3 regions of the Mesorhizobium sp. M3A.F.Ca.ET.175.01.1.1 genome follow, and region 2 is predicted to be linked to each of the others. Evidence: predicted binding sites of a transcription regulator. Region 2 holds the regulator's gene; each other region holds the start of a gene.

Region 1 (10,110 bases), on a different contig from region 2:
CCAACGGCGGCTGATAGCGGCGCAACCAATCGTGCCGGGTTGCGTTGATATACCGGCTACTCAAACTCGGCCCGCGCCTCGAGCGCGGGCCCTTTTTTCGCAACAGAAACGTCCGGGCAGCCTTCCCGCACTCGGCCCGATCAGTCCTCCAATTGCATGGGTTGATGGCCGGGCTGCTGATGCCAGACCACCTGGCGGAAATCGGTCAGTTCGACCACCTGGCTGCAGGTGGGGCAAATGTAGTTGTCGCAGCACTGGCGCAGCGCCGGCGGAGCCCGCCGGGCAGCAATGACCGGCGGACGGGCATCCGTTTTCGGAGCCTCATGAAGCATCGGTTTCCTCCCAGGTTGTTCGTTGATTATCCTGCGCCCAATGGTCTTTTCCCCCGCCCGGCTACGTCTCGCCCGGCCTGACGCGCGGCGCGCGCCCGACCAAGTTCGGGATCGTCCTGATCGGGGATTGCGTGGGCTGCGACGGTGTCGCCCAGACTGTTCGTCGAGGGTGCATCGAATCCTCCCTTTCGGGCGGGAACGGATGGTCCCTCAACCATCGTCGTGCCAGCGCGAGGGCCAGGAAAGCATCGAACAATCCGATTGCGCATTAACTTCGGATAAGATGCAATCAAAAAATTGAGAGGAGCCGTGACGCTCCCCAACTATATTAGCAATTTCTCATGAGCGGGCGTATGAGTCGGGCAGCGGTCGCCGGCGATCGCTGCGTCAGGCGCCGCTTTTGCTAGGGGAGAGAGTGCCATGGCCGAAACCGCAATGACCGTCAGCAAATTGGAGTCCAAGTCGCACGACAATCCCGACGAGGTCCGCTCGCCCGCCAAGACGCGTGTCGAGATCGTGCGGTTGCCGGGCTACTCCCTGGCACGAATGAATATGCAGCCCGGCTGGAGCTGGTCCGAATGCGTGAAGCCGGTGGTCAAGACCGAGAGCTGCCAGGTCTCGCATGTCGGCTATGTCGTATCCGGAAAGATCACCATCCGCATGACCGACGGAACGCAAAAGACCTTCGAGGCCGGCTCGTCCTACACCATCCCGCCCGGCCACGACGCCTGGGTGGAAGGCAACCAGCCTTTCCAATGCATCGAGGTCCTGAGCGCCGAGCAATACGCCAAGCCGGCATAGCGCGCCGGTTATCTCCCGCTCGAGGGGGAGATGGCCGCGAAGCGGCCAGAAGGGGTCGGTGCGACTGGGCTCGGCCTATTGCGGGGGCGAAGGAGGTCGGCGCTTGACGCGCGACGACCCCCTCTGTCGCCTTCGGCGACATCTCCCCCGCAAGGGGAAGACGGCTGGCGCCACACGGCAACTTGACAAGCAGACCGGTTTTGTTCTCATTATGTTCTGGTAAATATCCCTCTTGCAACAGTCGCTACTAATGCTGCGATGCGGTGCGGCGATGGAGCCGGGAGCGCGGGATGCCTGCCACGAACGCCACCGCCGGCGCCGCCACCATCCTGCATGCCGACCTCGACGCCTTCTATGCCTCGGTCGAGCAACTGCTCGACCCGTCGCTCAGAGGCAAGCCGATCGCCGTCGGCGGCGGCGTAGTGCTCGCCGCCTCCTACGAGGCGAAGATTTTCGGCGTGCGCGGCGGCATGCCCGGCCGCAAGGCGCGCGAGCTTTGTCCGCAGTTGATCTTCGTCGGCGGCCGCTTCAGCGAGTATCAGCGCCTCGGCGACGCGGCCATCAAGGTGCTCGACGACTTTACGCCCCTGGTCGAGCGCATCTCGATCGACGAGGCGTTCGCCGACGTCGCCGGCTGCACGCATCTGTTCGGGCCGCCGGAGGAGATCGCCAGGACCATCCGCCGCCGCGTCAAGGCCGAGCTCGGCCTGCCGATCTCGATCGGCGTGGCCCGCACCAAGCATCTCGCCAAGATCGCCTCGCAGGTGGCCAAACCGGACGGGCTGGTGGTGGTCGAGCCCGGCACCGAGATCGAGTTCCTGCACGATTTGCCGGTGTCGCTGATGTGGGGCGTCGGACCGGCGACCAGGGCAAGGTTGGCCGAGATCGGCGTCGAGACGATCGGGCAGCTGGCGCGCACGCATAGCGGCGCGCTGGAGCGGCTGATCGGCCACGCCGCCGGGCAGAAGCTGGCAGCACTTGCCTGGAACCGCGACCCGCGCCGGCTGGAGACGCACCGGCGCGCAATTTCGGCCGGTGCGCAGTCGGCGCTCGGCCGCAAGCCGGCGCTGCCCAGCGTCTTCGTGCCGACGCTGCTGCATCTGGCCGACCGCGTCGCCAGCCGCTTGCGCGCCAAGAACCGGCCCGGACGCACGGTGACGGTGCGCGTGCGCTTCGCCGACATGCGCGCGGTCACCCGCTCGGTAACGCTGGAGCAGCCGATAGCGGCAACCAACATGCTGGCCGAAATCGCCGAGGAGCTGGTGCGCGGCGTGCTGGCCGCCAACGCGCGAGAAAAGGAGATCTCGCTGCTGGCGATCTCGGTCTCGCATCTGGAGGAGACGCCGGAGCTGCAGCTCGAACTGCCGCTCGGGCTGGCCGACGAGAAGCTTAAGCCCGGCAGCCGCAGCGGGCTCGCCCGCTTCGGCGCCGACCGCGCCGTCGACAAGATCCGCCTGCGCTTCGGCCGCCAGGCCGTCGGCTACGGCACGGCGGCGCTGGAGGCGGCGCGCTCGGTGCCGGACGAATTCAGGGAACTGGCCGAGAAGGAGCTGTGAGCGCTTGATCTCCCCTCTCGAGGGGGAGATGACCGCGAAGCGGTCAGAGGGGGTCCTCGCGCGTGGAACGCCGACCTCCAATCAGGCCGAGTCCGGTCGGGCCGCTCTGGCCTGCCCGGCATCTCCCCCTCGAGCGGGGAGATCACGCGCTCCGCCGCTTTCGCCTGGCAGTACACTCAAAAAATTCCGCCCCCATGTCGGTCTTGCCAAGCCTCGCTCGTCCTTGGAGCATAGACCGGCAATCAACAGGAGAAACGATATGCCAAGCACTGTCTGCCTGCACCGCGTCCTGGCAACAAGGCCCGAGAAAGTCTACCGCGCCTTCATCGAGGCGGACGCGCTGGCGAAATGGCTGCCGCCGAACGGTTTCACCTGCACGGTGCATCACCTGGAGGCCAAGGTCGGCGGCACGTTCAGGATGTCCTTCCGCAACTTCACCACGGGCGACGGCCATTCGTTCGGCGGCGACTATGTCGAGCTCGTTCCGGGCGAGCTCGTGCGCTACACCGACAAGTTCGACGACCCCAACCTGCCCGGCGAGATGCAGGTGACCGTGGAGCTGAAGAAGGTCTCGGTCGGCACCGAGCTGAACATCACCCAGGCCGGCATTCCCGACGCCATTCCGGCCGAGGCCTGCTATCTCGGCTGGCAGGAATCGCTGAAGAACCTGGCGCGGCTGGTCGAGCCCGAGATCAATCAGTAGAGGGTCGCGATGGCGGGACGCCGATCTCCCCCCTCGAGGGGGAGATGTCGCCGAAGGCGACAGAGGGGGTCGGTCCGACTGGGCTCGGCCTCGTTGCGCAATGGAGGTTGGCGTTCCATGCGCGGCGACCCCCTCTGGCCTGCCGGCCATCTCCCCCTCGAGGGGGGAGATTAAGCGCTTCGCCGCTGCTTCAACCCGCCCCGACCGGCCAAGTCGGCGAGCCAGGAGCTCACCGCCGCGACCGGAGCCGGATGGCGTGGCTTGCGCGGCGAGACCACGTAGAAATCCGAACCGGGGGCGAGCACGGCGGGGATCGGCCGAACCAGCCGGCCCGATGCGATGTCGTCCTCGACGAAGAAGAGGCTGGCGAGTGCCAGGCCCTGGCCGGCGATGGCGGCCTCGATGGCGAGCGAGGTCTGGTTGAAGCGGATGTTCTTGGCCGCGGTCGGCACGTGGCCGGGGAAAGCCAGCTCCAGGTAGCGCGGCCAGAAACCATGCGAATCGTGCAGCAGCGGATAGCGGGTAAGCCTTTCCGCGGCGTCGGGGACGCCGAGCTTCTCGACGAGCAGCGGGCTCGCCACCGCGACGATTTCCTGCTCGAACAGAAGATCGGCGCTGAGGCCAGGCCCGAAGGGCGGCCGCCCGAGCCGCACCGCAAGATCGACCGCGTCGGTCTGGAAATTGGCCATGCGGTCGCTGGCGACGATGCGCAGATCGATGTCGGCATGGGCGGCAGTGAAGTCGGGCAGGCGCGGGATCAGCCATTTCGAGGCAAAGGTCGGCGTGACGCTGATGGTGATATGTTGCGGCTCCGGGCGCAGCGCCTCGGTCGCTTCGGCGATCAGCTCGAAGGCGCGCCGCACATTGGCGACATAGCCGCGCCCGGCCTCGGTCAGCGCCAGCGTTCGCGGCTGGCGCTCGAACAGCTTCAGGCCGAGCTCGGCCTCGAGCCCCCTCACCTGCTGCGCGACCGCGCCCTGGGTGACGCGCAGTTCCTCGGCGGCAAGCCGGAAATTGAGATGGCGCGTCGCCACCTCGAAGGCGCGGAGCGCGTTGAGCGAAGGGAGCCTTCCGATACCATCCGCCATGCGAGTAGTTTTTCTACTGGATAAAAAAAGCGAAACTGGTTCGCGCGATCGATCCGCTCATGATAACAGAGCAGGAACTTCAGCGCAAAGGCGGCTTCTTCGCCTTTGACAGGCAGGAATCGATAGCGACATGGCGATAGAAAAAGTGGCTCTTGTGACGGCGGGCGGCAGCGGCATGGGGGCGGCGGCGGCGAAGCGGCTGGCGGCCGACGGCTTCAAGGTCGGCGTGCTTTCCTCCTCCGGCAAGGGCGAGGCGCTGGGCAAGGAGCTCGGCGGCTTCGGCGTCACCGGCTCCAACCAGTCGAACGAAGACCTCAAGCGCCTGACCGACGGCGCGCTGGAGCGCTGGGGCCGCATCGACGTGCTGGTCAACAGCGCCGGCCATGGGCCGCGGGCGCAGATCATCGAGATCAGCGACGAGGACTGGCACAAGGGCATCGACACCTATTTCCTCAACGCCGTGCGTCCGACCCGGCTGGTGACGCCGGTGATGCAGAAACAAAAGTCGGGCGTTATCATCAACATCTCGACTGCCTGGGCGTTCGAGCCGAGCGCCGCCTTCCCGACCTCGGCCGTGGCGCGCGCCGGGCTCGCCGCCTACACTAGGATCTTTGCCGACACCTATGCCGGCGACAACATCCGCATGAACAACGTGCTGCCGGGCTGGATCGACAGCCTCCCGGAGACCGAAGCGCGACGCGACAGTGTGCCGATGAAGCGCTACGGCACCTCGGAAGAGATCGCCGCGACGATCGCTTTCCTCGCCTCGGATGGCGCCGCCTACATCACCGGCCAGAACATCCGCGTCGACGGCGGAATAACGAGGGCGGTGTGAGGTAGAGCGGGCGCCGGCTCAGGTCATCCGGGTCTGCGGGAATTGAGCGCCCACAGAACCCCTAAAAAGACCACTGAGGCCACCAGGACGATCGAATTGCCGACCACGATGTTCCAAAAGCGTGTCGGATCGTCGGCGAGCGCGACCCAATTCAACCTGCCCCGGACTTCGCCCGTCTTGATGCCGCAGGCGATGTTGTAGATCGCCAGCGCAGCAAGCGCCGCCATCAGCACAAAGAGGTCGTTGTTCTTGTTGCGATCCATGAGAGCGGTTTCTAATAGCGCTTGGTGAAATTTTGCTTACCTTGGGTAAGGCAGCGGCCGTGGCACCGGCCGCGCGCTTTCGCTGTCAAATTGTTTGCCCGACGGCTACCGTGCGGCGCTGCAACGGAGGCAAGGATGAGCACATCTTTCAAGCTGGGCATCGTGGGCGGCGCGGGCTGGCTGGGCGGCGCCATTGCGGGCGCGGCGCTGGCAGCCGGAGTCGTGCGCGCGGAAGGTCTCGCCCTCTCCTACCGGAGCGCGAAGCCGGAGCGTTTCCCGGGCGCGTTCTGGACCGACGACAACCAGGCGCTCGCCGACCGTTGCGATGTGATCATGCTTTCGGTGCGGCCGCAGGACTGGCCGCCGCTTGGGCTGGATGCCAAAGGCAAGCTGGTGATTTCGGTGATGGCCGGGATCAGGCTGGCCGAGATCGGCGACAGGCACGGCACGCGCCGGGTCGTGCGCACGCTGCCCAACGCTGCGGCCGAGGTCTCAAAATCCTACACGCCGTGGATCGCGAGCAGCGAGGCCACCGAACAGGACCGCGCCATCGTGCGGGCAATCTTCGATGCCTGCGGTCTGCAGGACGAGGTGGCGAGCGAGCGCGACATCGATTACCTCACCGGCCTGACGGGCTCGGGTCCCGCCTTCCCGGCCCTGCTGGCGAACGCGATGATGGTGCACGCGATCGGCTTCGGCCTGTCGCCGGAAGTCGCGCGCCGCGCCGTCAACACGGTGCTGACGGGGACCGGGCGGCTGCTCGAGCTCAACGACGCCTCTCCCCCCGACACGGTCGAAGCCTTCCTCGGCTATCGCGGCACGACAGCCGCCGCGATCGAGACGATGCGGCAAGCGGGGTTCGACGAGGCGGTCGCCAAAGGGCTGGCGGCGGCATTCGAAAAGTCGATCGCGATGGGCAAGGCGTGAGCGGGCAGGCCGAGGCAGAAATCCTGGCTGAAAGTCGGCAAGGGCCGGTCGGGCGTGACCCCTGCAATGTCTCGAGTGCAGATCTTTTCGCCGGCCACAGCACCAAGCCAATTTGGGTCCGCTCGCCAATGCCAACACATGCAGAGGCCCAATGGGCATCAACGTAGCCGTTCTCGCCAGTGAGCCGGAGATCTGTCGCATACGTGTGGCGCCTTTGCTCGACGCGCTGACACGCGCCGGGGCGATAGCGGACTACGTGCTGCTGGACCGCGACCTGGCTCCCATCGGACGACGCGGCTTCGACGCCTTCAACGCCGTGATCGTGCAGCGGAACGTCAGCAGGGCGCAGCTCCGTTTTCTGGCGCGTCAGCGTCTGCGTTTCGTCTATGACATCGACGATCTGCTGCCGCGGCTGCCGGCGCACCAGCATCGCAAGAAGCAGGAGACCAGCCGCAGGATCGCCTGGTGCCTCGCGCATGCGGACGCCGTATCGACCCCTAACCAGAAGCTTGCAATCGAGCTCGAAGAGGCCACCGGCGTAAGTCTTCAAGGCCGCGGCATCGTCGTCCCGAACGGTCTGGAACCCGTCGCGGTCGACGAGAGCGGATGGGCCGTCCCGGCCAGGCAATTGCTTTGGGTGTCCAGCGACCTTCCGATGATCGAGACCGAGGCGCCGGGCCTGGCCGAGGCGATTGCCACCGCCGCGAACGAACTCGGCCTGAAGGCGATCCTGATCGGCCGCTTCCCGGATCGCATCAAGTCGCTGTTCGACCGGATCGACTATATCCCGAGACTTGGCTTCGCGGACTATCGGAGGTTTCTGGCCTCGCTTCGCCGGACGATTGCCGTCGCGCCCTTGCCCTTCCATTCGGAAAGCCACCAGGCCTTCATCGATTCGAAATCCGACATCAAGGCAGTCGATTTCCTTGGCCACGGCATTCCCGCGGTCTACTCGGCGGCATGGCCATACCGGAACAGCGATCTCGACCTCGCGCCGCTGGTGGCCAACGAGCCGCATCGCTGGCGCGAGGCGATCGCGGACGTTGCCGGGCATCCCGCCGGGCACATCGATGGCCCGAAAGTGCAGGCCGTTCACCGCCAGCGATCATACGCGACCGTCGCGACCATGCTGGGCGACCAGCTTGCCCGATCCGCCATGCCCTATCGGCCGCTGCCGCGCCCCTCGATCAACTCCGTCCTGCGCGGATGGGAGCAACGCATACGGCAATGGCGGCGGTCCCGACGCAAAAGCGCGTCGCGCTGAATCGGATTCAGGCGACGCGCTTTAAGTCTTCGCTCTTATGCATGTCGTTGCCCCAGAACCGCTGCACACTTCTGGGCGACATGCATTAGAGCAATTGACCGTTACACGGAAAGGAACTGGCTCAGGCAGCGGACATCCGGCTCGCGACCTCTTCGATTCTCGTGGCGGCGAGCTCGATCCCGGTGGTCATTTCGGTTGTCGCGACATAGTCGTGCGCCAGCTTGCTGAGGCTCGCCCGCTTGCTCTTCACGACACGCGCGGCCTCGGCGATCGCCGACGGCGAGGCATCGGGTGAAAGCACGAGGCCGGCACCCGAGGCGCTGACATGCGCGGCATAGCCGCAGTTCTGCGTCGTGACGACCGGCACGCCCGCCGCAAGCGCCTCGACGATGACCGTGCCGGTCACATCCAGGCGGGCAGGATGAACGAGCAGGTCGCAGGCGCCGAAAAGCCTGTCGAGCATGGCGTGGTCGGCCGCGCCGACGGCGACAATGCGATCACGGCAGCCTCGCCTGTCGGCCTCCTCGAACATCCGGCGCGCGCGTTTGTGCGCGGGATCGACGCCGGCGACCAGCAGCAGTGCGTCCGGCGCCAGGGAAAGCGCGGCGACAGCGCGGTCCAGGCCTTTGGTTCGTGGCTGCACGCCGATCCATAGCCACGCGTTCTGTCGCTCCTCGATGCCGAGGGAGCGGCGCAATTCCTGCCGCTCGGGGTCGGGCAGCGAGGGAAGAATGCGGCGGGGGGCGAGCGTGGGCGGCAGAACCGTGATACGTTCGGGCCGGATCGACCATGCGCGCCGGTAGGCATCGGCCTGGGGCTGGCTGAGCATGAGCAGGGCCGTGTTCGAGCGCGGGCCGCAACAGGCCTCCTCCAGCTGCCGCATGACGCGGTAGCGCGGCAACAGCTGCGATCGCCGCCGCTCGGCGAAGCACCAATCGCCACAATAGAGCACATCGAGCCCGGTCAGCTTCTGAAATCCGACGACCAGCTGCCTGCGGCGATCGACAGCGCCCTGAAGATCGCTCGCGAAGGCGGCCATCCGGCCATGATTGGTCAGACCCCGCGCCGGCAGTATGGTGATTGGAATGCCGGCCGCGAGTGGCCCCGCCGACGTGCTGTAGAGTCTCACGCGGTGTCCTCGATCGATCAGCACCCGCGCCACTCGCGCGGCATCCCGCTCAACCCCGCCCGCCCTGACGAGATCCGCGACTGCGATCGCAATCTCCATGCCGCTCCATCCTGCCATGTAGGAGCCTCGACTGCTCCCTACTCCAATTGCTCACCCGAACCGAAACCGCGAGGCCTCCCGCGGTCCGCAATGCTCCCAGCAGCAGGGGCGCTAACACACGCACGGATGTCTGTTAAGGCACAATACAGTGAGCCCCACAAGACAGCGTCACGGGTATACTGGTCCCCCGATCGGAACTATTCGCAGCACGCTAAAAAAGCATCTGCTTCAAGGTCGGAAAACGAACCGGCTCCTTCACCGGCGCGGCTTGTATTTTTGTGCCCATGCCCACGTCGCCGCGCAACAGGTTCGCTATCGGCGTTCCACGGTCAGCACCACGGGCATTCCCCAAGGCACGCCGAGCGGCGCTTGAAGAAGCGAGACCTTGCCGACCACGACCTGCGCTTCCCGCCGTGCGTAATGCTTCAGCCTGTAGTTTCCGGAGCGGACGCTCAGGCCGGCGATCGGCCGCCGCCTGGGCGATCGGCCGCCTGGGCGATCGGCGACGAGGCATGGCAGGCGACGATTCGCTCCGGTGAGAAGGCTGCGCGAAAACAAATGCGCGGTCTCGCGACAACCTGCCCAATCTTTTGGCAGGACATTTTCAGAAACAAACAATATTGAGTAAAATTGACCAGAATTCGCGCAATTAAGTGTATTAGGACTTCCTTATTATATTCATCTGCAAGAATTGATAGATGAAATGAAATTTTTCCCTGTACTCCATGGTGATTCCTTGGAACGATAGCGTGAGTTGCAAGTTGGTCCGCAAGCGGCCGGTGGAACCCCGCATCCGCCGATCGCGCGGGCCAGCATCACGAGGAAGGATCGACCGATGACCACCGTCGTCAACGCCAAGGGCGTCCCTCTTCCCTATAGCGGCGCTTCCACCCATTGGTTCTCGGCCACCGGCGCCGGGCCGGAAATGCACGGCACCTCCGGCAACGATTCCTTCTGGGGCGACACCAGCGTCAACGTCACCATGTATGGCGGCCCGGGCGACGACTACTACCACCTCTATTCGACGATCAACCGGGCGGTCGAGCTGCCCGGCGAGGGCGTCGACACCATCGACACCTGGATGAGCTACAAGCTTCCCAGCAATTTCGAGAA
Region 2 (10,110 bases):
CCCTATGTCGACCACATCCTCTGCATCCTGCCTTTCGAGGTCAAGGCGCTCGCTGCCCTCGGCGGCCCGCCCGGCACATATGTTGGTCACCGCCTGACACGGGATCAGGGTGTGCTTGGTGCTGCCAAGGCGCAAGCGGCGCCGCGCGACCTTTCCGCCGACCGCGTGAAGACGCTGCTCGTGCTGCCGGGGTCGCGCCGCGGTGAGGTGCGCCGGCTGCTCGAGCCATTCGGCAAGACAATCTCGGTCCTGCACCAGCGCGGCCACCGATTGCGCCTATTGCTGCCGACGGTGCCGCATGTCGCCGAACTGGTCAGGGCGTCGATCGCGACCTGGGACGAGAAGCCCGAGATCATCACCGATGCGGAGCGCAAATGGCAGGCTTTCGGCAAGGCCGATGCTGCCCTGATCGCCTCGGGAACCGTTTCGCTGGAACTTGCGCTCTGCAGCGTCCCAATGATCTCTACCTACAAGGTCGATCCGATAGCGAGGCAATTGCTGCCGCATCTGATCACGACCTGGTCAGCGCTGCTGCCCAATCTGATCTCCGATCGAGTCCTGGTTCCCGAATTCTACAATCAGTTTGTCAGGCCCGAGAATCTGGCACGTCAGCTGGAAGCGCTGTTCGCCGATAGCGGCATGCGGGCGTGGCAGAAGGCCGGCTTCGCAGAGATCGCCAGGCGAATGGCGACCGAGAAGCCCTCCGGAGAACTCGCCGCCGAGGTGGTGCTGGAATGCATCAAGAGGAAGTGGTGAATAGTGAAGAGTGAATAGTGAATAGTGAATAGTGAGTGAGAAGGTGTCCCTCGCTATACTATTTCACCATTCACATTCACCATTCACCATTCATCGTTCACCGCTTCGCGATCGGCACGTAGTCTCGCTCCGTGGCGCCGGTGTAGAGCTGGCGCGGGCGGCCGATCTTCTGGTGCGGATCCTCGATCATTTCCTTCCACTGCGCGATCCAGCCGACGGTGCGGGCGACTGCGAACAGCACGGTAAACATCGTGGTGGGGAAGCCCAGCGCCTTCAGCGTGATGCCGGAATAGAAATCGACATTCGGATAAAGCTTCTTCTCGATGAAATAGGCGTCGGTCAGCGCGATCTTTTCCAGTTCCATCGCGATGTCGAGCATCGGATCGTCCTTGATGCCGAGCTCGCCAAGCACCTCATGCGCGGTCTTCTGCATGATCTTGGCGCGCGGGTCGTAGTTCTTGTAGACGCGGTGGCCGAAGCCCATCAGGCGGAACGGGTCGTTCTTGTCCTTGGCGCGGGCGATGAATTCCGGGATGTGGTCGACATGGCCGATCTCGCTCAGCATGTTGAGGGCCGCTTCGTTGGCGCCGCCATGCGCCGGACCCCACAGGCAAGCGATGCCGGCGGCGATACAGGCGAACGGATTGGCGCCCGAAGAGCCGGCGAGGCGCACGGTCGAGGTCGAGGCGTTCTGCTCGTGGTCGGCGTGCAGGATGAAGATGCGCTCCATGGCGCGCGCCAGCACCGGATTGATCTTGTATTCCTCGCAGGGCACGGCGAAGCACATGTGCAGGAAGTTTGCCGCGAAGCTGAGATCGTTCTTCGGATAAATGAAGGGCTGGCCGATGTGGTATTTATAGGCCATCGCCGCGATCGTCGGCATCTTGGCGATCAGCCGCATCGAGGCGACCATGCGCTGGTACGGATCCGAGATGTCGGTCGAGTCGTGATAGAAGGCCGACAGCGCGCCGACCACGCCGCACATGACCGCCATCGGGTGGGCGTCGCGGCGGAAACCGGTGAAGAAGCGCGACATCTGCTCATGCACCATGGTGTGGCGCGTCACGCGGTAGTCGAAGTCGTCCTTCTGCGCCTTGGTCGGTAGTTCGCCGTAGAGCAGGAGGTAGCAGACCTCGAGAAAGTCGCCATGTTCGGCAAGCTGGTCGATCGGATAGCCGCGGTGCAGCAGGATTCCGGCGTCGCCGTCGATGAAGGTGATCGCCGACTCGCAGCTTGCCGTCGAGGTGAAGCCAGGATCGTAGGTGAAGGCGCCGGTGGTGCTGTAGAGCGAGCCTATATCGATGACGTCAGGCCCAACCGAACCGCTTCGCACCTTGAGCTCATGCGTCTTGCCCGCGAGTTCCAGCCTTGCGGTGGATTCGCGCGGTTCGCCGGCCGGTTCCAGTTTCGTCGCAGCTTCGCTCATTGCAAACTCCTTTATGTTTCTCATGCCGGCAAGGCAATTCCTGCAAACGACACGTCGAAATCACCGGAATGCGCGAACTACCCACCGCATTTTAGGAGGTGCGTGCCAGATTGGGCCAAGGCCTAATGTTGCACTGCGAAACAATCCTTTCAATGCCAATCTTTTTGGGCCAGTTCACAGCTAATCGATTTGATCTCCAATCCGCGCCAGGCTCTCCTCGCGGCCGAGAACGGCAAGCACGTCGAACACCCCCGGCGATGTGCTGCGGCCGGTCAAGGCTGCTCTCAGCGGCTGGGCCACGGCGCCGAGCTTGTGGCCGCCTGCCTGCGCAACGTCACGGACGGCAGCTTCCGCGGCCGCGGCGGACCAATCGCCCGACAGCGCGGTCAGCGCGGCGTGCGCGCTGCGCAGGATGGCGCGGGCATCGCTGCCGAGCAAGCCGGCAGCCTTGTCATCCAGCGTCAGCGGCCGCTCCGCGAACAGGAAGGCGGCGCCGTCCACCAGTTCCACCAGGGTTTTTGCCCGCTCCTTCAGACCAGGCATGGCGGCGAGCAACTGTGCCTTGCGCTTATCGTCGAGCCGCGCGGCAAGCGCCGGACCGCCTTCGAGATAGGGCAGGGTGGCGACGAAGATGTCCAGGAGAGCCTGATCGTCCATCCTGCGGATATGAACGCCGTTCAGCGCCTCGAGCTTGGCGAAGTCGAACCGGGCCGCGCCCTTGTTGACATCGCCGATGTCGAACCATGAGACCATGTCCTTGATCGACATCACCTCATCGTCCCCATGGCTCCAGCCGAGCCTGGCCAGATAGTTGAGCAGCGCTTCAGGCAAATAGCCCATGGCGCGATAGGCTTCGACGCCGAGCGCGCCGTGGCGTTTCGACAACTTGGCGCCGTCGGCGCCATGGATCAGCGGGATGTGCGACATCGACGGCACGGCCCAGCCCATGGCGTTGTAGATCACGGTCTGGCGCGCAGCGTTGGTCAAATGATCGTCGCCACGGATGATGTGGGTGACGCCCATATCGTGATCGTCGACGACGACGGCATGCATATAGGTCGGATTGCCGTCCGAACGCAGGATGATGAAGTCGTCGAGATCCTTGTTCGGAAAGCGCACCTCGCCCTGCACGCGGTCGTGAACCACGGTTTCCCCCTCGGTCGGCGCCTTGATGCGGATCGCGCCCCTGACGCCGGCGGGCGCCTCGGACGGGTCGCGGTCGCGCCACTGTCCGTTGTAGCGCGGCGGCAGGCCCTTGGCGCGCGCCGCCTCACGCATCGCCTCGAGTTCTGCCGGGGTTTCGTAGCTGTAATAGGCCTTGCCCAGGCGCACGAGCTCCTCGGCCACCTCGCGGTGGCGCGGCGCGCGCTCGAACTGCGAAACCGCCTCGCCGTCCCATGAAAGACCGAGCCAGGTCAATCCATCAAGGATTGCAGCGGTCGCGGCCTCGGTGGAGCGCTCACGATCGGTGTCTTCGATGCGCAGCAGCATCGTGCCGCCCGTGTGCTTGGCGTAGAGCCAGTTGAACAGCGCGGTGCGCGCCCCGCCGATGTGCAGGTAGCCTGTGGGCGAGGGGGCAAAGCGGGTGACGACCTTGTCGGACATGGGACTCTCGAAGAAGCACTGAAGCAGGCGTGATTGCGGCGGGCTTTCGCGCGGACGGCGTTCATGTAGCATAGGAGGTCTGGGGCGCAAGGGGCAGGCCCGATGGCTGGACGTGGCCGGGGTGCGGAGGATGGCGGTGGGACGGCAGCTGGCGTCAGCGAACGCCTGCTGTTTGCCGGCACTGCGCCGATTGAAGCAGGACCGGTCTTGCTCCTGGAGCCGCGCCAGCCTGCGCAGATTGTTTCTCCCGACGGCACGGTCGACCGCCCTCCGCCGGCCACCATCGATCGCGTCCGCCGGCAGTTCCGCCGTGCCTCATTGTCCGCGTTCGGCCAAAGCGTCGCTGCCGCAGGCACGAAGGAGCTGGATCGCGGCATTGGCTTCCTGCTCGTGCCGGTTTTCCTTGCCGCCGGCGTGATCCTCTACTTCTCGCTGTCTACGGAACCAGATCTCTACAGGCCGCTGGCGACAGTCGCGCTTATGGCCGCCTGCGCCGCGGTTTCGCGCTCCTGGCCGAAGACGCATCTGCTCTTCATGGCCGCGCTGTTTTGCGCGGTCGGCTTTGTCGCTGCGAAGGTCGAGACTTTGCGAGCGGCAACGCCGATGCTCGGCGGCGAAATCCAGACAAGGCTGACAGGTCGCGTCGTCATCGCGGAGCCGATGGCCAATGGCCGCGTAAGGCTGACCATCGACCTGGTCTCAACCGCGCACCCGAAGCTGCGCTATGCACCCGACCGCGTCCGACTTTCGGCACGGCGGATCCCGCCAGGCTTGACGGCTGGATCGCTGGTGACGGGTTATGCACGCCTATTATCGCCAACAGGCCCCGTTCGCCCCGACAGCTACGACTTTTCCTTCGACAGCTATTTTTCTGGTATCGGCGCCAGCGGGTTTTTCCTGGGCGATCCGAAGGTTGTGACGGCAACGGAGGCACCGTTCGGCGCACGCACCGCGTCCGCAATAGAAAACGCGCGCGAGACCATTGCCGATCACATCAGAAGCACCGTCGGCGGTCCCGAAGGCGAGATCGCGGCGGCGCTGATCGTTGGCGTTCGCGCCGGCATTCCAGAAGACATCAACGAGGCGATGCGAAGGACCGGCATCTACCACATCATCTCGATTTCGGGACTGCACATGGCGCTGGTCGCCGGCACGATCATGCTTTTGCTGCGCGGCGCCTTCGCGCTGCTTCCCGATTTCTCTTCCCGCCGGCCGGTCAAGAAATATGCTGCGGCGATCGCGCTGCTGTCGATTGCAGCCTATCTGGTCATTTCCGGCATCGTTGTGGCCGCCGAACGAAGCTTCATCATGCTGGCGGTGATGCTGGTTGCCGTTGTCTTCGACCGGGCGGCGCTGACCATGCGCAACCTGGCGATTTCGGCAATCGCGGTGATCGTGGTTTCGCCGCATGAAGTGGTCGGCCCAAGTTTTCAGATGTCGTTCGCCGCGACCGCCGCCCTTGTCGGCGCCTATGCCGGTTGGGCTGACTACCGCGCCGACAAAGTGAGAGCGCCACCGGCAAAGCGCTCGTTTCTCGGATACCTGTCCCGGAAGCTGGCGGTTGGCGTGGGCGGCGGCGCGATGACATCAATCATCGCCGGAAGCGCAACGGCGCTGTTTGCCATCTGGCATTTCCAGCGCGTATCGCCGCTCAGCCTGCTGGCCAATCTGGCAGTGATGCCGATCGTCTCGCTGGTTGTCATGCCGTTCGCGGTCTTCAGCGTGCTGATGATGCCGTTCGGCTTCGACGGGCCTTTCCTCTATGTGATGGGCAAAGGCCTGACGGCGATGGTCGCCATCTCGGGATGGTTTTCCGAACGTTCACCAGTGGATGCAGTGGGGTTGATCTCGATACAGTCTGTGCTGCTGGCGACGGTCGCGCTGGTCATCGCGACCATGGCGACCACCTGGCTCAGGCTCGGCGCCGTTCCCTTCGCGATTGCGGCCTTGTTGGCCATTCCGCATGTCCGTACCCCGGATGTGCTCATCTCCGAGGATGCGCATCTGGTTGCGATGCCGATCGGCGGCGGCGAACTCGCCATCAATCGAGCAAGCTCGAACGAGTTCATAACCGACAACTGGAAACGGGCGCTGCTGGCCGAAACGATCGTGCCGCCCGAGACATTCGCAAACGGGACGACGGACATCGCCGATCCTGTCGACCTGCCGCCGGGTTCGCCCTTCTATTGCACCGGCGACCTCTGCATCGGCCGGCATCCTTCCGGTGCGATCGTCGCGCTCGCAGAGAATCGCGACAGCGCCAAGCCGGCCTGCGGCTTCGCCGATCTCATCGTCATCAATGACGCCACGGCCTACAATCCTTGCCGGGATCCCCGAATCCTCGTCGTGACCAAGCGGCAATTGGCACGCGACGGAAGCGCTGCCGTCTTCTTCGACCCGCAATCGGCAACCGCGCGAGCCGAGATTCAGTATGCCGTCCACAGGCCCTATCGGCCCTGGCATGAGCAGCGAAAATACTCGCGCGAGGCAAGGGGGCTGCCGCCTTACAAGCGGCCCGAAAAGCCCGACGCCAAGCCACAAACCGCTCAGTAACGGCGGATCAGCCCGACGAGCCTGCCCTGAACCTTGACCCGGTCCGGCCCGAAGATGCGGGTCTCATAGGCCGGATTGGCGGCTTCCAGCGCAATCGAAGCGCCCTTGCGGCGGAAGCGCTTCAACGTCGCTTCCTCATCATCGACCAGCGCCACAACGATCTCACCGGGGCTCGCCGTATTGGCGTTGCGGATGATGACCGTATCGCCGTCGAAGATGCCGGCCTCGATCATCGAGTCGCCTTTGACTTCCAAGGCATAGTGCTCGCCGCCGGCGATCATGTCCGGCGGCACTGTGATCGAATGCGTCTGGTGCTGGATGGCGTCGATCGGCACACCGGCGGCGATACGGCCCATCACCGGAATGGACACCGCCGAAACAGCGTCATCGTCATTGCTGGGTGCGGGTGTGCGCGAGGGCGCCGCCGGCTTGATCTGCCGGCCGAGATTGCCTTGTCCGAGGCTTCCCTGGATGACGCTCGGCGAAAACTTCTTGGCGGCGTTGAGGCCGGGCGCGATCGAATCGGGCAGCCGCAGCACTTCGAGCGCGCGCGCCCGGTTCGGCAGCCGGCGTATGAAGCCGCGCTCTTCCAGCGCCGTGATCAGCCGATGGATGCCCGACTTCGAGGCAAGGTCGAGCGCCTCCTTCATCTCGTCGAAAGACGGCGGAATGCCGCTTTCCTTGAGCCGTTCATGGATGAACATCAGCAGTTCATGTTGTTTACGCGTCAGCATGGCGGCCCCCAACGGGTTCTGGAACCAGAATCGGAAAAACAAACCCAGAACAAACACTATCTGTTCCAGTTGTGTTCCGCAACCGTTTAAAGTTTAATGAATGTGTTGACGTTTTGTTCAGCGTAGCATCAGCACGCTGCATTCGGCGCCGGCTTCAGCTGCCGGCGCAAAAGGTTCGCGCACGATCAAGCCGTTGGCATCGGCCAGCATTCTCAGCATCGAGGAATCCTGGATGCCGAACGGAGTCGCAACCAACGCTCCGCGATCGTCGCGCACAACGGCACGCACATAGTCCTGCCTGACATCGTTGGCCCGCAATGCGGCGCCCAGCCGAGCCCTGCGAACGTCCTGGCTGAAGCTGCGGCCTGCGAGGCGCGCCAGAAGCGGCTTCACGAACAGCTGCGAGCAGACAAGGCTTGCGACCGGATTCCCAGGCAGGCCGATGCAGCGGGTATTGCCGAGGCGGCCGAACATCAATGGCTTGCCGGGCCGCATGGCGATTTTCCAGAAATCGAGCTGCATGCCTTCGCCGGTCAGCACGCCATGGATCAGATCGTGGTCGCCGACCGAGGCGCCGCCGAGCGTCACGATGACATCGGCGCCGGCCGCTACGGCCTTCCTGACCAGAGCTGCGATCGCTTCGTGCCGGTCCGCGGCGATGCCGAGGTCGAGCGCGCGTGCTCCAACCGATTGCGCCACGGCGGCGACACCATAGGCGTTGGACGAGATGATCTGGTCGGGTCCAAGTTCGCTGCCGGGCGGCTGCAATTCGTCGCCGGTGGCGATGATCGCGACCAGCGGCCGCCGGACGACATTGACATTTGCATGATTGGCAGATGCCGCGAGTGAAAGTGCTGCCGGATCGAGCAGGCGACCTTTCTCGAGCAGCATGTCGCCCTGGCCGAAGTCCAGTCCGCGGAGGCGGATATTGCGGCCCGCTTTGGTCGGTTCGGTCACCTCGATGCTGCCGCCACCGATGTCGCGCACGTTCTCCTGGATGACAATCGTGTCGGCGCCTTCGGGGACTGGTGCGCCCGTAAAGATCCGGACGGCCTCGCCCTGGCCGACTGACCCCGCGAAGCCGCGCCCGGCGGATGCCATGCCGATCACGGAGAGACGCGCCGGCACCGACGCCACATCCGCGGAGCGTGCGGCATAGCCGTCCATTGCGGAAGCATCGAAGGGCGGTTGGGTGCGCAGCGCCAGCACCGGCTCGGCCAGCACACGGCCTGCCGCATCGGCGAGCGGAACGCTTTCACCCGGCAGTGGCGCGGCGCCTTCCAGCAGGCGTTCGAGCGCCTCCGCGACTGGCACCAACGCCATTTAGGCACCTGCCTTGTAGTCGCCCGACTTGCCGCCAGTCTTCTCGACCAGCCGTATGCCGGAAATCACCATGGCGCGGTCGGCCGCCTTGGCCATGTCGTAGATAGTGAGGCAGGCGACCGATGCCGCGGTCAGCGCTTCCATCTCCACACCTGTCTTGCCGGTGACTCGGGCAAGCGCTGTGACCTTCAGGCCTGGAAGCGAACGGTCTGGCTCGATGTCGACGGCAACCTTGGTCAGAAGGAGCGGATGGCAGAGCGGCACAAGCTCATGCGTCTTCTTGGCCGCCATGATGCCGGCGATGCGGGCCGTGCCCAGCACATCGCCCTTCTTTGCGTCGCCGGCCAGGATCATGTCCAGGGTTTCGGGCCGCATGAAGACGAAGCCTTCGGCGATTGCCGTGCGTGTCGTCTCGGCCTTGTCGCCGACATCGACCATGTTGGCTTCGCCCTTGGCGCTCAGATGGGTGAGGGCGGCCATCTCAAACAGCCTCGGCAGGCGCCTTGCCGGTGAGCAACAGCTGCGTTGCCGCCGCCACGTCATCCTGCCGCATGAGGCTCTCGCCGACGAGGAAAGTGCCGATGCCGCTCTCTTCCATCCGACGGCAGTCCTGATGGGTGAAGATGCCGCTTTCGCTGACCAGCAGCCGCTCGGCCGGCACCATGGCTGCAAGCCGCTCGGATACCTCGAGGCTGGTCTCGAACGTCCTTAGGTTGCGATTGTTGATGCCGATCAGCCGGGACTTAAGCGCGAGCGCACGCTCCATTTCTTTTTCGTCATGCACCTCGACCAGGGCATCCATGCCAAGTCCGAAAGCCGTCGCTTCCAGTTCGCGGGCCAGCGCATCATCGACGCTTGCCATGATGATCAGGATCGCGTCGGCGCCCAAGGCGCGCGCCTCGTAGACCTGATAGGGATCGAACAGGAAATCCTTGCGCAGGGCAGGTAGCGCGACGGCCGCCCGTGCGGCGGTCAGAAATCCTGGCGCGCCCTGGAAGGACGGACCGTCGGTGAGCACCGAGAGGCAGGCCGCTCCGCCTTGCTGATAGGCCCTGGCGAGTGCGGGCGGGTCGAAGTCGGCCCGGATCAGACCCTTCGAGGGACTGGCCTTCTTGATCTCGGCAATCAGCGCGAAGCCACCGGCCTTCCGCCTCGCCTCGAGCGCCGCAAGGAAGCCGCGCGGCGGTTCGGCGCCGTTCGCCCTGGCCTGGATCTCGGCAAGCGGCACGGCCAGCTTCGCCGCTGCGATCTCCTCGCGCTTGTATGCCTCGATCTTGCGCAGAATGTCGGACAAGGTTCTAACCGTTCGAAATCTCGACGAGCTTGTCGAGCACCGCAAGGGCCCGGCCGCTGTCGATGGCTTGTGCGGCGGCCGCAATGCCGTCGGCGAGCGTCGTCGCCTTGCCCGCCACCACTAGGCCGGCGCCGGCATTCATCAGCACGGTGTCGCGATAGGCGCCGGCCGCGCCACCCAGCATATCGCGCAGCGCCTTGGCGTTGTAGGCCGCATCGCCGCCGCGCAGCTCTTCCTTCGCGTGCCGCTTCAGGCCCATTGCTTCGGGGGTGAGGGTGAAAGTGCGGATTTCACTGCCGGCAAGCTCGGCCACCTGCGTCTCGCCGGTGGTGGTGATCTCGTCATAGCCGTCGCCATGGACCACCCAGGCATGCTCGGCGCCAAGCGCCTTCAGTGTCTCGGCCACCGGCACGATCCAT
Region 3 (10,110 bases), on a different contig from region 2:
GGAGCGCAGCGCTGCGCGGTCGTTGCGGGAGGCCAGCGCGATCACCGGGCCCACCTCGGCAGCCGCCGAGAACAGGGCGGCGGTCTTGGCCTTGATGACCGCAAAATGCTCGTCCTCGGTGGTTTCCAGGTTCTTGGCGGCGGCCAGTTGCATCACCTCGCCTTCGGCGATGATGGAGGCCGCGCTCGACAAAATGTCGAGGGCTTCGAGCGAGCCGACCTCGACCATCATGCGGAAGGCCTGGCCGAGCAGGAAATCGCCGACCAGCACGCTCGCCTGATTGCCCCAGATCATGCGCGCCGTCTTCTTGCCGCGGCGCAGCGCGCTCTCGTCGACGACGTCGTCGTGGAGCAGCGTCGCGGTGTGCATGAATTCGACCGAGGTGGCGAGCTTGACGTGGCCCTCGCCGGAATAACCGAACATCTGGGCAGCCGCGAGCGTCAGCATCGGCCGCAGCCGCTTGCCTCCGGAAGAAATCAGGTGGTTCGCGACTTCCGGAATCATCTCGACGTCGGAGCCGGCCTTCGACAGGATCAGCTCGTTGACGCGCCCCATGTCGGCTGCCGTGAGATCGATGAGATCCTTGATGGAAGCGGGTTCCCGCTTGCCTTCGATGTTGAGAACGACACCCACCACGATCACTCCCGGCAATTCACGCGCACGTCGCCACTTGTCCCATTGTGACTCTAGGGCGGCAGCCACGGATACGGCAAGAGGCGAATTGGCGCGGCTGGCCGGAGCAGTGCAGCGGTTGATAGACAGGCGAACTGCTCCAACTGTTTGATTTCGCACAATTGCCGACGGAGAATCGTTGCCCGCTTTTCCTCGAATTGCTGTGGCACCGGTCTGCCCGCACGTTTACATGGACGCCGCAACCTGCGATTTTCATTCGATGATTGAACTTGTCCGAACCAACGATGCCTTCCTCATCTCCTTCATCGAATCGCTGATGCGGGACGCCGGCATCGCCTGCTTCGTCGCCGACCAGAACATGAGCGTGCTCGACGGCTCGATCGGCATCCTGCCGCGGCGCATCATGGTCGACGCCGATAGGGCCGACGCAGCGCGGCGCATCCTGAAGGATGCCGGCATCGAGAACGAAATCCGCCAGAAATAATGGCAGCATCGAGCGCCCTTTCCCCGGACACGCCGGCCCATACGGTCGACGCCTTCCATCGCGGGCGCTTCTGGCTGGTGCAGCCGAGGCAGGGCCATCGCGCCGGCATGGACGCCATGATGCTGGCGGCGGCGGTGCCTTCCGGCTTTTCCGGAAGGCTCGCCGATTTCGGCGCCGGCGCCGGTGCTGCCGCGCTGGCCGTCCTGTCGCGCTGCCCGCAAGCGCGTGCGGTGCTGGTCGAGCGCTCGGCCAAGATGGCTTCGTTTGCCGCCGCCACGCTTGCGCATCCCGGCAACGCGCATCTCGGCGACCGCGCCTCAGTGCTTACGGCCGACGTCACGCTCGCCGGCCGGGCGCGGGCGCAAGCCGGGCTTGCCGACAACAGCTTCGACTTCGCCATCATGAACCCGCCCTTCAACGGCGCGGAGGATCGCGCCACGCCCGATACGATGCGCAAAGAGGCGCATGTCATGGAGGACGGGCTGTTCGAGCGCTGGATCAGGAGCGCTGCAGCCGTCGTCAAGCCGCGCGGCGGACTGGCCGTGATCGCCCGGCCCGAGCAACTCGTCACCATCCTCGATGCCATGGAAGGCCGCTTCGGCGACGCCGAAATGCTTTGCGTTCATCCGCGACCCGAGGGGGCGGCGATCCGCATCGTCATCAGAGCGGTGCTCGGCGCGCGCGGCAAGCTCTCGATCCAACCGCCGTTGATCCTGCACGGCATGTCGGGCAACGAGCCGACCGAGCGGACCGAGATGATCAACAATGGACTGGCATCGCTGTTTGGCGATTGATCAGAGGCCGGCGTTGCGGCATTGCCGTTCAGCCGCGAATTCCTACATGCCGGGAGCAAGGATGAGGTCTCACCTTGCTCTTTGCACCTCTTCCGGAGACAAGCTTTCGTGAAACGCCTCTTCAACCGCCTGCTGCCGAAATCCTGGCGCTCGACAGTCGTCACCATTCCCGTCATCCGGCTGCACGGCACCATCATGCCCGGCGGCGGCCAATTGCGGCCGAGCCTGTCGCTTGCCTCGACGGCCGGCCTCATCGAGAAGGCCTTCGCCTTCGACGCCCCGGCGGTCGCCATTTCGATCAACTCGCCCGGCGGCTCGCCGGTGCAGTCGCGGCTGATCTTCAAGCGCATTCGTGACTTGGCAGCCGAGAAGAACAAGAAGGTGCTGGTCTTCGTCGAGGACGTGGCGGCCTCCGGCGGCTACATGATCGCGATCGCCGGCGACGAGATCTTCGCCGACCCGTCCTCGATCGTCGGCTCGATCGGCGTCGTCTCGGCATCCTTCGGTTTCCCGGAACTGATGAAGAAGATCGGCGTCGAGCGGCGCGTGCACACTGCCGGCCAGAACAAGGCCGTGCTCGATCCGTTCAAGCCGGAGAAGAAGGAAGACGTCGAGCGGCTGAAGGCACTGCAGCTCGAAGTGCACGAGACCTTCATCGACCTCGTTAAAGAGCGGCGCGGTACCAAGCTCAAGGACGACCCCGAGCTGTTCACCGGCCTGTTCTGGACCGCCAAGCGGGGCCTGGAGCTCGGCCTCGTCGATGCGCTTGGCGATATGCGTGGCGTGCTGAAGACCCGCTTCGGCGACAAGACCCAGCTCAAGCTGATCACCGCGCCGCGCGGGCTTTTCGGCCGTTTCGGCCTGTTCGGCTCGCGTTTTTCAGCGCCCGACATCGCCGCGGCCGCGGCCACCGGCATCATCGATGCGGCGGAAGAGCGCGCGCTGTGGGCGCGCTTCGGGCTTTGAAAAGGCGGTGAAACCGTCTAGCATGGCCGCTTGACCGACCCGTCCGGCCGGCCTTGCCGCGCAATCGCGGGAGGAGTTTCGAGATGCCGCAGATCATCTTCTTTGCCGTTGTCGGCGCCGCCGCCTATTTCGGCTACCGCGCCTTCATCCGCGAGGCCGAGCGCGTGACGGCGAAGATCCGGCGCACCGAGAAACAGGCGGCGAACGGCACGATGGGGACGCTGGTCAAGGATCCGAAGACCGGCGAATACCGCCTGGCCAAGGACTGACCACCATCTCGCCAGCAGCCGACATTCTGGAGCCGGGGACACAGGCCAGGACATGGCTTGCGCCCGCCAAGATCAATCTTGCGCTGCATGTGACCGGACGGCGCGCCGACGGCTACCATCTGCTCGACAGCCTGGTCGTCTTCACCCGCTTCGGCGACCGGCTGGAGATCGAGCCGGCGGAGCGCGATGAATTCTCGGTATCCGGGCGCTACGCCTCCGGCGTGCCGCTCGACGGCGACAATCTGGTGCTGAGGGCTCGCGAGGCGTTGCGGCGGGAAGCCGGTCCGCGGCGGACGCCGTCCGTCGCCATCCGGCTGGAGAAGAACCTGCCGATCGCTTCCGGCGTCGGCGGCGGCTCCAGTGACGCGGCAGCCGTTCTCAACGGACTTGCAGGCCTATGGAACCTTGATATCGACGATGCCGGGCTGGCGCGGACCGGCCTGACGCTCGGCGCCGACCTGCCGATGTGCCTGGCTGCCAGGCCCCTGATCGCGCGCGGGATTGGCGATGAGCTGTCGCCGGTCGCGACGTTTCCTGCGTTGGCGCTGGTGCTGGTCAATCCTGGCGCCGCGGTCTCTACGCCCGACATATTCAAAGCGCTCGCCAAGCGCGACAATGAGGCGCTGCCGCCGCTGCCACATCGTCTCGATTTCCACTCCATCCGCAATTGGCTGGAGGTCACCCGCAACGATCTCGAACCGGTTGCTCGCTCGATCCAACCGGCCGTCGGCGAGACGCTCAAGGCGCTCGACAAAGCCGGAGCGGCCTTCACCCGCATGTCCGGATCGGGCGCCACTTGCTTCGGTCTTTTCGAGACCGGCAACATGGCCAAACGGGCGGCGATCGAGATCCGCGGCCGCCATCCCGACTGGTTCGTGGCCGCGACGCGCAGCATGGAGGCTGACTGATGGCCAGGACCGACGAAAACCGGCCGTTCATCCCGGTGCGCATCGCGGTGCTGACGGTGTCCGACACGCGCAGCCTTGCCGACGACAAATCCGGCCAGACGCTGGCCGACCGCATCGCGGAGGCAGGCCACATCTTGGCGGCCCGTGACATCGTCACCGACGAGCGCGAAAAAATCCGCGAAAAGGTGCTCGTCTGGTCGAAGGACGAGGCGGTGGATGTCGTCATCACCACCGGTGGCACAGGCTTCACCGGCCGTGACGTGACGCCGGAAGCGCTGGAGCCGATCTTCGAAAAACGCATGGATGGTTTTTCGGAAGTCTTCCATCGCATTTCTTACGACAAGATCGGCACCTCGACGATCCAGAGCCGGGCGACAGGCGGCGTCGTCAACGCCACCTTCGTGTTCGTGCTGCCGGGCTCTCCCGGCGCCTGCAAGGACGCCTGGGACGGCATCCTGAAGCCGCAGCTCGACTACCGGCACATGCCCTGCAACTTCGTCGAGATCATGCCGCGGCTGGACGAGCATCTGCGGCGGGACGGCAAGGCCGGATAGGCGGCTGCCGCCGTCAGCGGATCACAGGCTCGCCGTGAAAGCGGCGGCGCGACGGCTTCGACACGCCGAAGCCGATCTCCATCATCAGCCGAGGCGTATGCGCCGGCACCGTGCCCATGTGGAAGCCGAACGGATCCTCGACAAAGCCAAGCCCTGCCCCGCCGGTCAGCGTGACCGGACTGTTCGTCCCGTAGACGTCCAGCACCTCCTCCGCCGGATGGCCGACCAGAAGCGTCAGCTGATGCTTGATCGCCCGGCGCTTGTGGCTGCCTCGGACATAGACATGTGGCCCGGTGCCGTCATCGACAGGCTTCAGATAAAAGAAGAATTTCAGCATCCGCCAGTCGTCGAGATCGAAATGGTATTTGCCCAGCGAGGCGAGGTTCTTGTCGGCGTCTGAAGCCTTGCCGGTCGGGAAGCTCCACCAGACGCGCGTGGTGATCAATTTCGCCTGACCGCCGAGGTAATGCTGGGCGACGTCGAGAAGCAGCGGGTCCTTCTGGATCGCCAAAGCCGCCGGACAATCCAGAATGCGCTCGAAATAATGGCCGCTGAGCAGCGAGCGGCCAAACCGCCTTTCCGCCTCGGCATGCTCGCCCGGCATGAATTCGAGACGACGGTCGAAATTGCCGAAGCAAGGCGTGCGCTGCGCGAAAGCGGCGATCTCCTGATGAATCGCCTGCGGCAGCATGAGACCCGAAAACAGGCCATCAGAGCGCAACGCCTCGACGACGGCCTCGCGCTCGGTGCCGGTGAACATCGTCTCGCCTGCGGTTTGCAGGGGACGAGCCCGCTTGGCGCCCAGCCAGTGCATGCGGCGTCCCGGCATGGTGCGGGCCAGCACGAACATCGGCAGCCAGGCCGGGTTCTCGCGAAGATCAGTCAGATAGGTCGGGATGCGCACGGCAATGCGCCTGAACAAGCTGCCGTTGCGGGCAATGGCCTCCAGGCTGTCCGCGCCGGAATCGTCTGGGGTAGCAAGTGTCATCGGGTCCTCTTATGGATGGCGTCCGACGGAGGCGTCAGCCGCCTGCCTTTTCGGCATTTGCCCAAACCCGATTGTCCCGCATGAAGGAGATGCTAGCCTCACCTTCTAATTTGTGCAACGCACAATAAAGCGATGGCTGAAATTACCGCCCTGCTTTCTCTTCTGGGCTTCATTTCGGCGGCGCCACCCAGATCTCCGCGTCCAGCTTCCTTGTGGCGAGGCCGCGTGCCAGCGCCTCGGCGCTGCGCGCGGTCTTTGCGAGGGCTGCGGCCTGGCGCCTGCTGATGACGAGGCCTTGGGCCAACGCCCGCCTTGTAGAAAAGACGCGCGCCAGGAACGGCGCCCGATTGCCGCGTGCGCGCGAAAAACGCCCCGGCATCGTCTGTTTTGCGGTGTGGCGGGCGACCTCCTCGATCCAGCCTTCGGCCAGCCGCGCACCAGGCTCCAGGATCAGCAGCCAGTCACCCTTGGCATGGCCGATGCCGGCGGCAATGCCACCCGCAACATAGTGACAGCCGGCATGTTCGGCGACGCGATGCGTCTGGTCGGTCGAACCGGCATCGCAGACGATGACATCACGCACCATGCCTTCGACCGCGCCGCCGACCAGCGAGGCCAGCGTGCGGGCCAGTCCCTCTTCGTCGTTCCTGGTTTCGATGAGAACGCTGAGCATTCCTAGCCGAATAGCGGAAAGCCGCAGGCCGCGCCAGATCGGTCTTACATGGCAAAAAGTTCTTGCTTTGTTCTCTTGGGCGAAATAGGAATAATTTCATGAACAGAGCGATTCGACAGCCTGCCGACAGTCCTTGGGAGAGGGCGAAAATGGAACAGATCGTGCGTGCCGACATTGCTGCCTTCCGAGCAGGCAGGGCCGAAATGGCGAATGCGATGATCGAACAGAGCGGCATGCGCGTGCGCCCCGAGCGCAATCGCGGGCGTTCAGCCGGCATCAACCCGTCCGGCCGTTTCGAGCCGGTCAGCCGGCATGTATTCGACGACGGCTGGAACTCGCTGGAGGAACTGCCGCCGTTCAAGACCGAGGTTCAGGTCGAGAAACCGCGCACCATCATCACGCGCAACGAATCGCCGGACATTTCCTTCGATCGCTCGATAAATCCCTATCGCGGCTGCGAACATGGCTGCGTTTACTGCTTCGCCCGGCCGACCCATGCCTTCATGGGCCTGTCGCCTGGGCTGGATTTCGAATCCAAGCTCTTCGCCAAACCGGACGCGGCGCGCATGCTGGACAAGGAATTGTCGAAGCCGGGCTACCAGCCACGCACCATCGCCATCGGCACCAACACCGATCCCTACCAGCCGATCGAGAAGAATTACCGGATCATGCGCGAGATCCTGGAGGTGCTGGAGGCACGCGGCCATCCGGTCGGCATCGTCACCAAGTCGGCTCTGGTGACGCGCGACATCGACATCCTGTCGCGGATGGCCGAACGGGGACTCGCCAAGGTGGCGCTGTCGGTAACGACGCTCGACCGCATGCTGGCGCGCACGATGGAACCGCGCGCCTCGACGCCGACCAAGCGGCTGGAGGCGATAAGGCAGCTGTCCGACGCCGGCATCCCGGCCTCGGTCATGGTCGCACCGATCATCCCTGGCCTGACCGATCCGGAACTGGAGCGCATCCTCGATTCGGCCCGCGCTGCTGGCGCCCGTGAGGCGGGTTATGTCGTGCTGCGGCTGCCGCTGGAAGTGGCGCCGATCTTCAAGGACTGGCTGCTGCGCCATTATCCCGACCGCTACCGGCATGTGATGTCGCTGATCCGCTCGATGCGCGACGGCAAGGACTACGATTCGGAATGGGGCAAGCGCATGAAAGGCGCCGGTCCTTACGCCTGGCAGATCGGCCGGCGCTTCGAGATCGCAGCCAAGCGGCTCGGGCTGAATGTCGAACGGCGGTCGCTCAGGACGGACCATTTCGTCGCAGGTTCCAGTGCCGGCGAGCAGCTGATGCTGCTGTGAAGAAGGCGCCGGCCACACAAGGCCGGCGTTAAGCAATTCGGAAGGCCCGGTTTTGCTGGATTGCAACCTGCTAAGTATTTGTTTTCCCGCAATTCGGAGAACCGCCGCGCAGTTTTCCTGGAATTGCTCAAGTATCCCGTCCGGCCCCTGTCCCCGGCCGTGAGACGGTGCCCTCCGGGTCCGACGCCCCATCGACCCGGAGGGACTTGCGGAGGATCGGAGCCGATGCGAACCTCGCCGCACCATGGCTCGCGCGCGTTCCGATTCTCCGCCTCTCTTCGAAATGGTCGAGAAGCCCGACTTCTCTGTCGAGACCAAGGCGATGGCCCAGGGCCTCTGGCCTGTGGCGGGCATGGATGAGGCCGGCCGCGGCCCGCTCGCCGGTCCGGTAGTCGCGGCAGCCGTCGTGCTCGACCCCGCCAACATCCCTGAAGGCCTCGATGATTCCAAGCGTCTCACCCACCTGCAACGCGAGGCGCTATTCCTGAGAATCCTGGGCTCGGCGCTCAGCGTCTCGATGGCCTCGATCAGCGCCGAAGGCATCGACAACAGCAACATCCTGAAGGCCAGCCTGGAGGCGATGCGACGTGCCGCGGCGGGCCTGTCGCTGCAGCCGAAGCTGGCTTTGGCCGACGGCCGCGACGTGCCTCCCGGGCTGCCCTGCGAAGGCCGCGCACTGATCAAAGGCGACCAGCGCTCCCAGTCCATCGCCGCTGCCTCGATCGTCGCCAAGGTGATGCGCGACCGCATGATGTGCGGCTGCGGCGGTCATCACGAACGCTACGGCTTCGAAGTCCATATGGGCTATGCGACGGTCCGCCACCGCACCGCCATCGAGGCGCATGGCCCGGTGGCAAGACTGCACCGGGCATCCTTTGCGCCGTTCCGGTTGGGCGGTGTCGAGGTGGCGGAGGAAGAAGAGAGCTTCGCAGGGTTGGAATAATCCCCTCGAGAGGCCATCGAGAGGAAGATGGCCGGCAGGCAGGAGGGGGTCGTCGCGCGTGAAGCGCCGACGCCCTTTTTCTTCAACACGGCATTTGCGTCAGTAGAGCGTCGCACCCAGTCGAACCGACCCCCTCTGTCGCCTTCAACGACATCTCCTCCTCAAGGGGGACTGTCCACGCCCCAATAAAAAAGCCGCCGGGTTGCCCAGGCGGCTTTCGATCCCGAAACTGCCGACAGCTCAGTTCAGCTTGGCCTTCACGTCCTGCAATGCGGACTTGAAGAGGTCGGCTCCAGCCTTGGCATCGACCTTGGCGGCAAGCAGCACGCGGGCCGCTTCGACGGCGATGTCGACGGCGCTGGCGCGCACCTCGCCGATCGCCTCCCGCTCGGCCTGGCTGATCTTCTGCTCGGCGAGTGCGGTGCGCCGGGCGACGTAGTCCTCGGTCTTCTTGTGCGCCTCGGAGGCAAGCAGATCGGCCTCGCGCTTGGCGGCGGCGACGATGTCGGCGGCCTCCTGCTCGGCTTCCTTGCGCTTCTTCTGGTACTGGCCAAGAAGCTGCTGAGCCTCCTCGCGGAGCCGCCGCGCTTCCTCGAGCTCGCTGCTGATCTTGGCCGCGCGGGCATCGAGCGACTTGGCCAGCATGCCCGGCACCTTCAGATAGATGACGGCTCCGAGAAAGATGACCAGGGCGATCGTTGCCCAGAGCGTGGCGAGTGATGTGGCGTCCATGATGCGCTCCTCACCGGCTCGCGGATTTGACCGCGGCCGCGATCTCGGCCTTGTCGGCTTTGCCGCCGACAAGCGCCTCGACGATGGCCGAGGTGGTGTCCTCGGCGATCGTGCCGACTTCCTTCATGGCCTTGGCCTTGATCGAGGCGATGCTCGCCTCGGCCTCGCCAAGCTTCTTCTCAAGTTCCGCTTCGAGCTTCTTGCGCGTGCCTTCGGCTTCCGCCTTGGCGGCTTCGCTCGCCTGCTGCCCAATCGCGTTGGCGCGAGACTTGGCCTCGGCCAGTTCCTGCTCATAGGCAGCAACCGCGGCATCGGCCTCGCCCTTCAGCCTTGCGGCATGGTCGAGATCCTGGGTGATGCGGTCGTTGCGGACGTCGATTATACCTCCGACGCGCGGCATCACAATCCGCTTCAGGAATAGATAGAAGAGCGCGAAGGTGATGACGAGCCAGAAGATCTGCGACGGGAAGGTCGCGGCATTGAACGGCGGGAACGTGCCATGCTCCTCGGCAGGCACGGCAGTGCCTGCATGCGTCTCGCCTTCGGCCGCGGCCGGCGCGGATTCTTGCGCAAAGGCAGATGTCACGAACATCTCATTCCCCTGTCCATAGAGCGGGGCCGCACCATGCGGCCCCTTGCGTCAGCTCTGGCTCTTACTTGAAGACCAGCAGCAGAGCGATCAGGAGCGAGAAGATGCCCAGAGCTTCGGTGACGGCGAAGCCGAAGATCAGGCGGCCGAACTGGCCGTCAGCTGCCGACGGGTTACGCAGGGCGCCCGACAGATAATTGCCGAAGATGTTGCCGAGGCCGATGCCCGCGCCGCCCATGCCGATGCAGGCGATACCAGCGCCGATAGCAGCTG

The links. The regulator LexA, encoded in region 2, represses DNA repair genes until DNA is damaged. The targets are predictions, from matches to a motif close to TGTTCNNNNTGTGTTCNG.
Region 1: dinB (DNA polymerase IV) is a predicted target of LexA. The motif match lies at 1,335-1,352, and genes of this name have one in related genera.
Region 3: EN818_RS29870 (PA0069 family radical SAM protein) is a predicted target of LexA. The motif match lies at 6,327-6,344, and genes of this name have one in related genera.

What each region holds. Positions count from the first base shown of each region.
Region 1 covers NZ_SRTP01000003.1:651,780-661,889, reverse strand. The annotation lists gene EN818_RS32645 (hypothetical protein) at 1-14, shown strand, start outside; gene EN818_RS11270 (hypothetical protein) at 141-332, opposite strand; gene EN818_RS11265 (cupin domain-containing protein) at 753-1,133, shown strand; gene dinB (DNA polymerase IV) at 1,424-2,689, shown strand; gene EN818_RS11255 (SRPBCC family protein) at 2,949-3,392, shown strand; gene EN818_RS11250 (LysR substrate-binding domain-containing protein) at 3,563-4,480, opposite strand; gene EN818_RS11245 (SDR family oxidoreductase) at 4,611-5,315, shown strand; gene EN818_RS11240 (hypothetical protein) at 5,339-5,578, opposite strand; gene EN818_RS11235 (pyrroline-5-carboxylate reductase dimerization domain-containing protein) at 5,714-6,505, shown strand; gene EN818_RS11230 (hypothetical protein) at 6,657-7,769, shown strand; gene EN818_RS11225 (glycosyltransferase family 4 protein) at 7,891-8,997, opposite strand; gene EN818_RS11220 (hypothetical protein) at 9,367-9,621, shown strand; gene EN818_RS11215 (family 16 glycosylhydrolase) at 9,833-10,110, shown strand, end outside.
Region 2 covers NZ_SRTP01000001.1:351,016-361,125, forward strand. The annotation lists gene lpxB (lipid-A-disaccharide synthase) at 1-756, shown strand, start outside; gene gltA (citrate synthase) at 854-2,182, opposite strand; gene gltX (glutamate--tRNA ligase) at 2,363-3,787, opposite strand; gene EN818_RS01775 (ComEC/Rec2 family competence protein) at 3,890-6,340, shown strand; gene lexA (transcriptional repressor LexA) at 6,334-7,074, opposite strand; gene glp (gephyrin-like molybdotransferase Glp) at 7,192-8,397, opposite strand; gene moaC (cyclic pyranopterin monophosphate synthase MoaC) at 8,398-8,877, opposite strand; gene trpC (indole-3-glycerol phosphate synthase TrpC) at 8,879-9,691, opposite strand; gene trpD (anthranilate phosphoribosyltransferase) at 9,696-10,110, opposite strand, start outside.
Region 3 covers NZ_SRTP01000024.1:17,959-28,068, forward strand. The annotation lists gene EN818_RS29825 (polyprenyl synthetase family protein) at 1-633, opposite strand, end outside; gene EN818_RS29830 (DUF2007 domain-containing protein) at 893-1,117, shown strand; gene EN818_RS29835 (methyltransferase) at 1,117-1,911, shown strand; gene EN818_RS29840 (S49 family peptidase) at 2,020-2,877, shown strand; gene EN818_RS29845 (hypothetical protein) at 2,961-3,146, shown strand; gene EN818_RS29850 (4-(cytidine 5'-diphospho)-2-C-methyl-D-erythritol kinase) at 3,173-4,054, shown strand; gene moaB (molybdenum cofactor biosynthesis protein B) at 4,054-4,608, shown strand; gene EN818_RS29860 (hypothetical protein) at 4,622-5,596, opposite strand; gene EN818_RS29865 (glycosyltransferase) at 5,766-6,269, opposite strand; gene EN818_RS29870 (PA0069 family radical SAM protein) at 6,419-7,573, shown strand; gene EN818_RS29875 (ribonuclease HII) at 7,818-8,516, shown strand; gene EN818_RS29880 (F0F1 ATP synthase subunit B) at 8,757-9,248, opposite strand; gene EN818_RS29885 (F0F1 ATP synthase subunit B) at 9,259-9,840, opposite strand; gene EN818_RS29890 (F0F1 ATP synthase subunit C) at 9,902-10,110, opposite strand, start outside.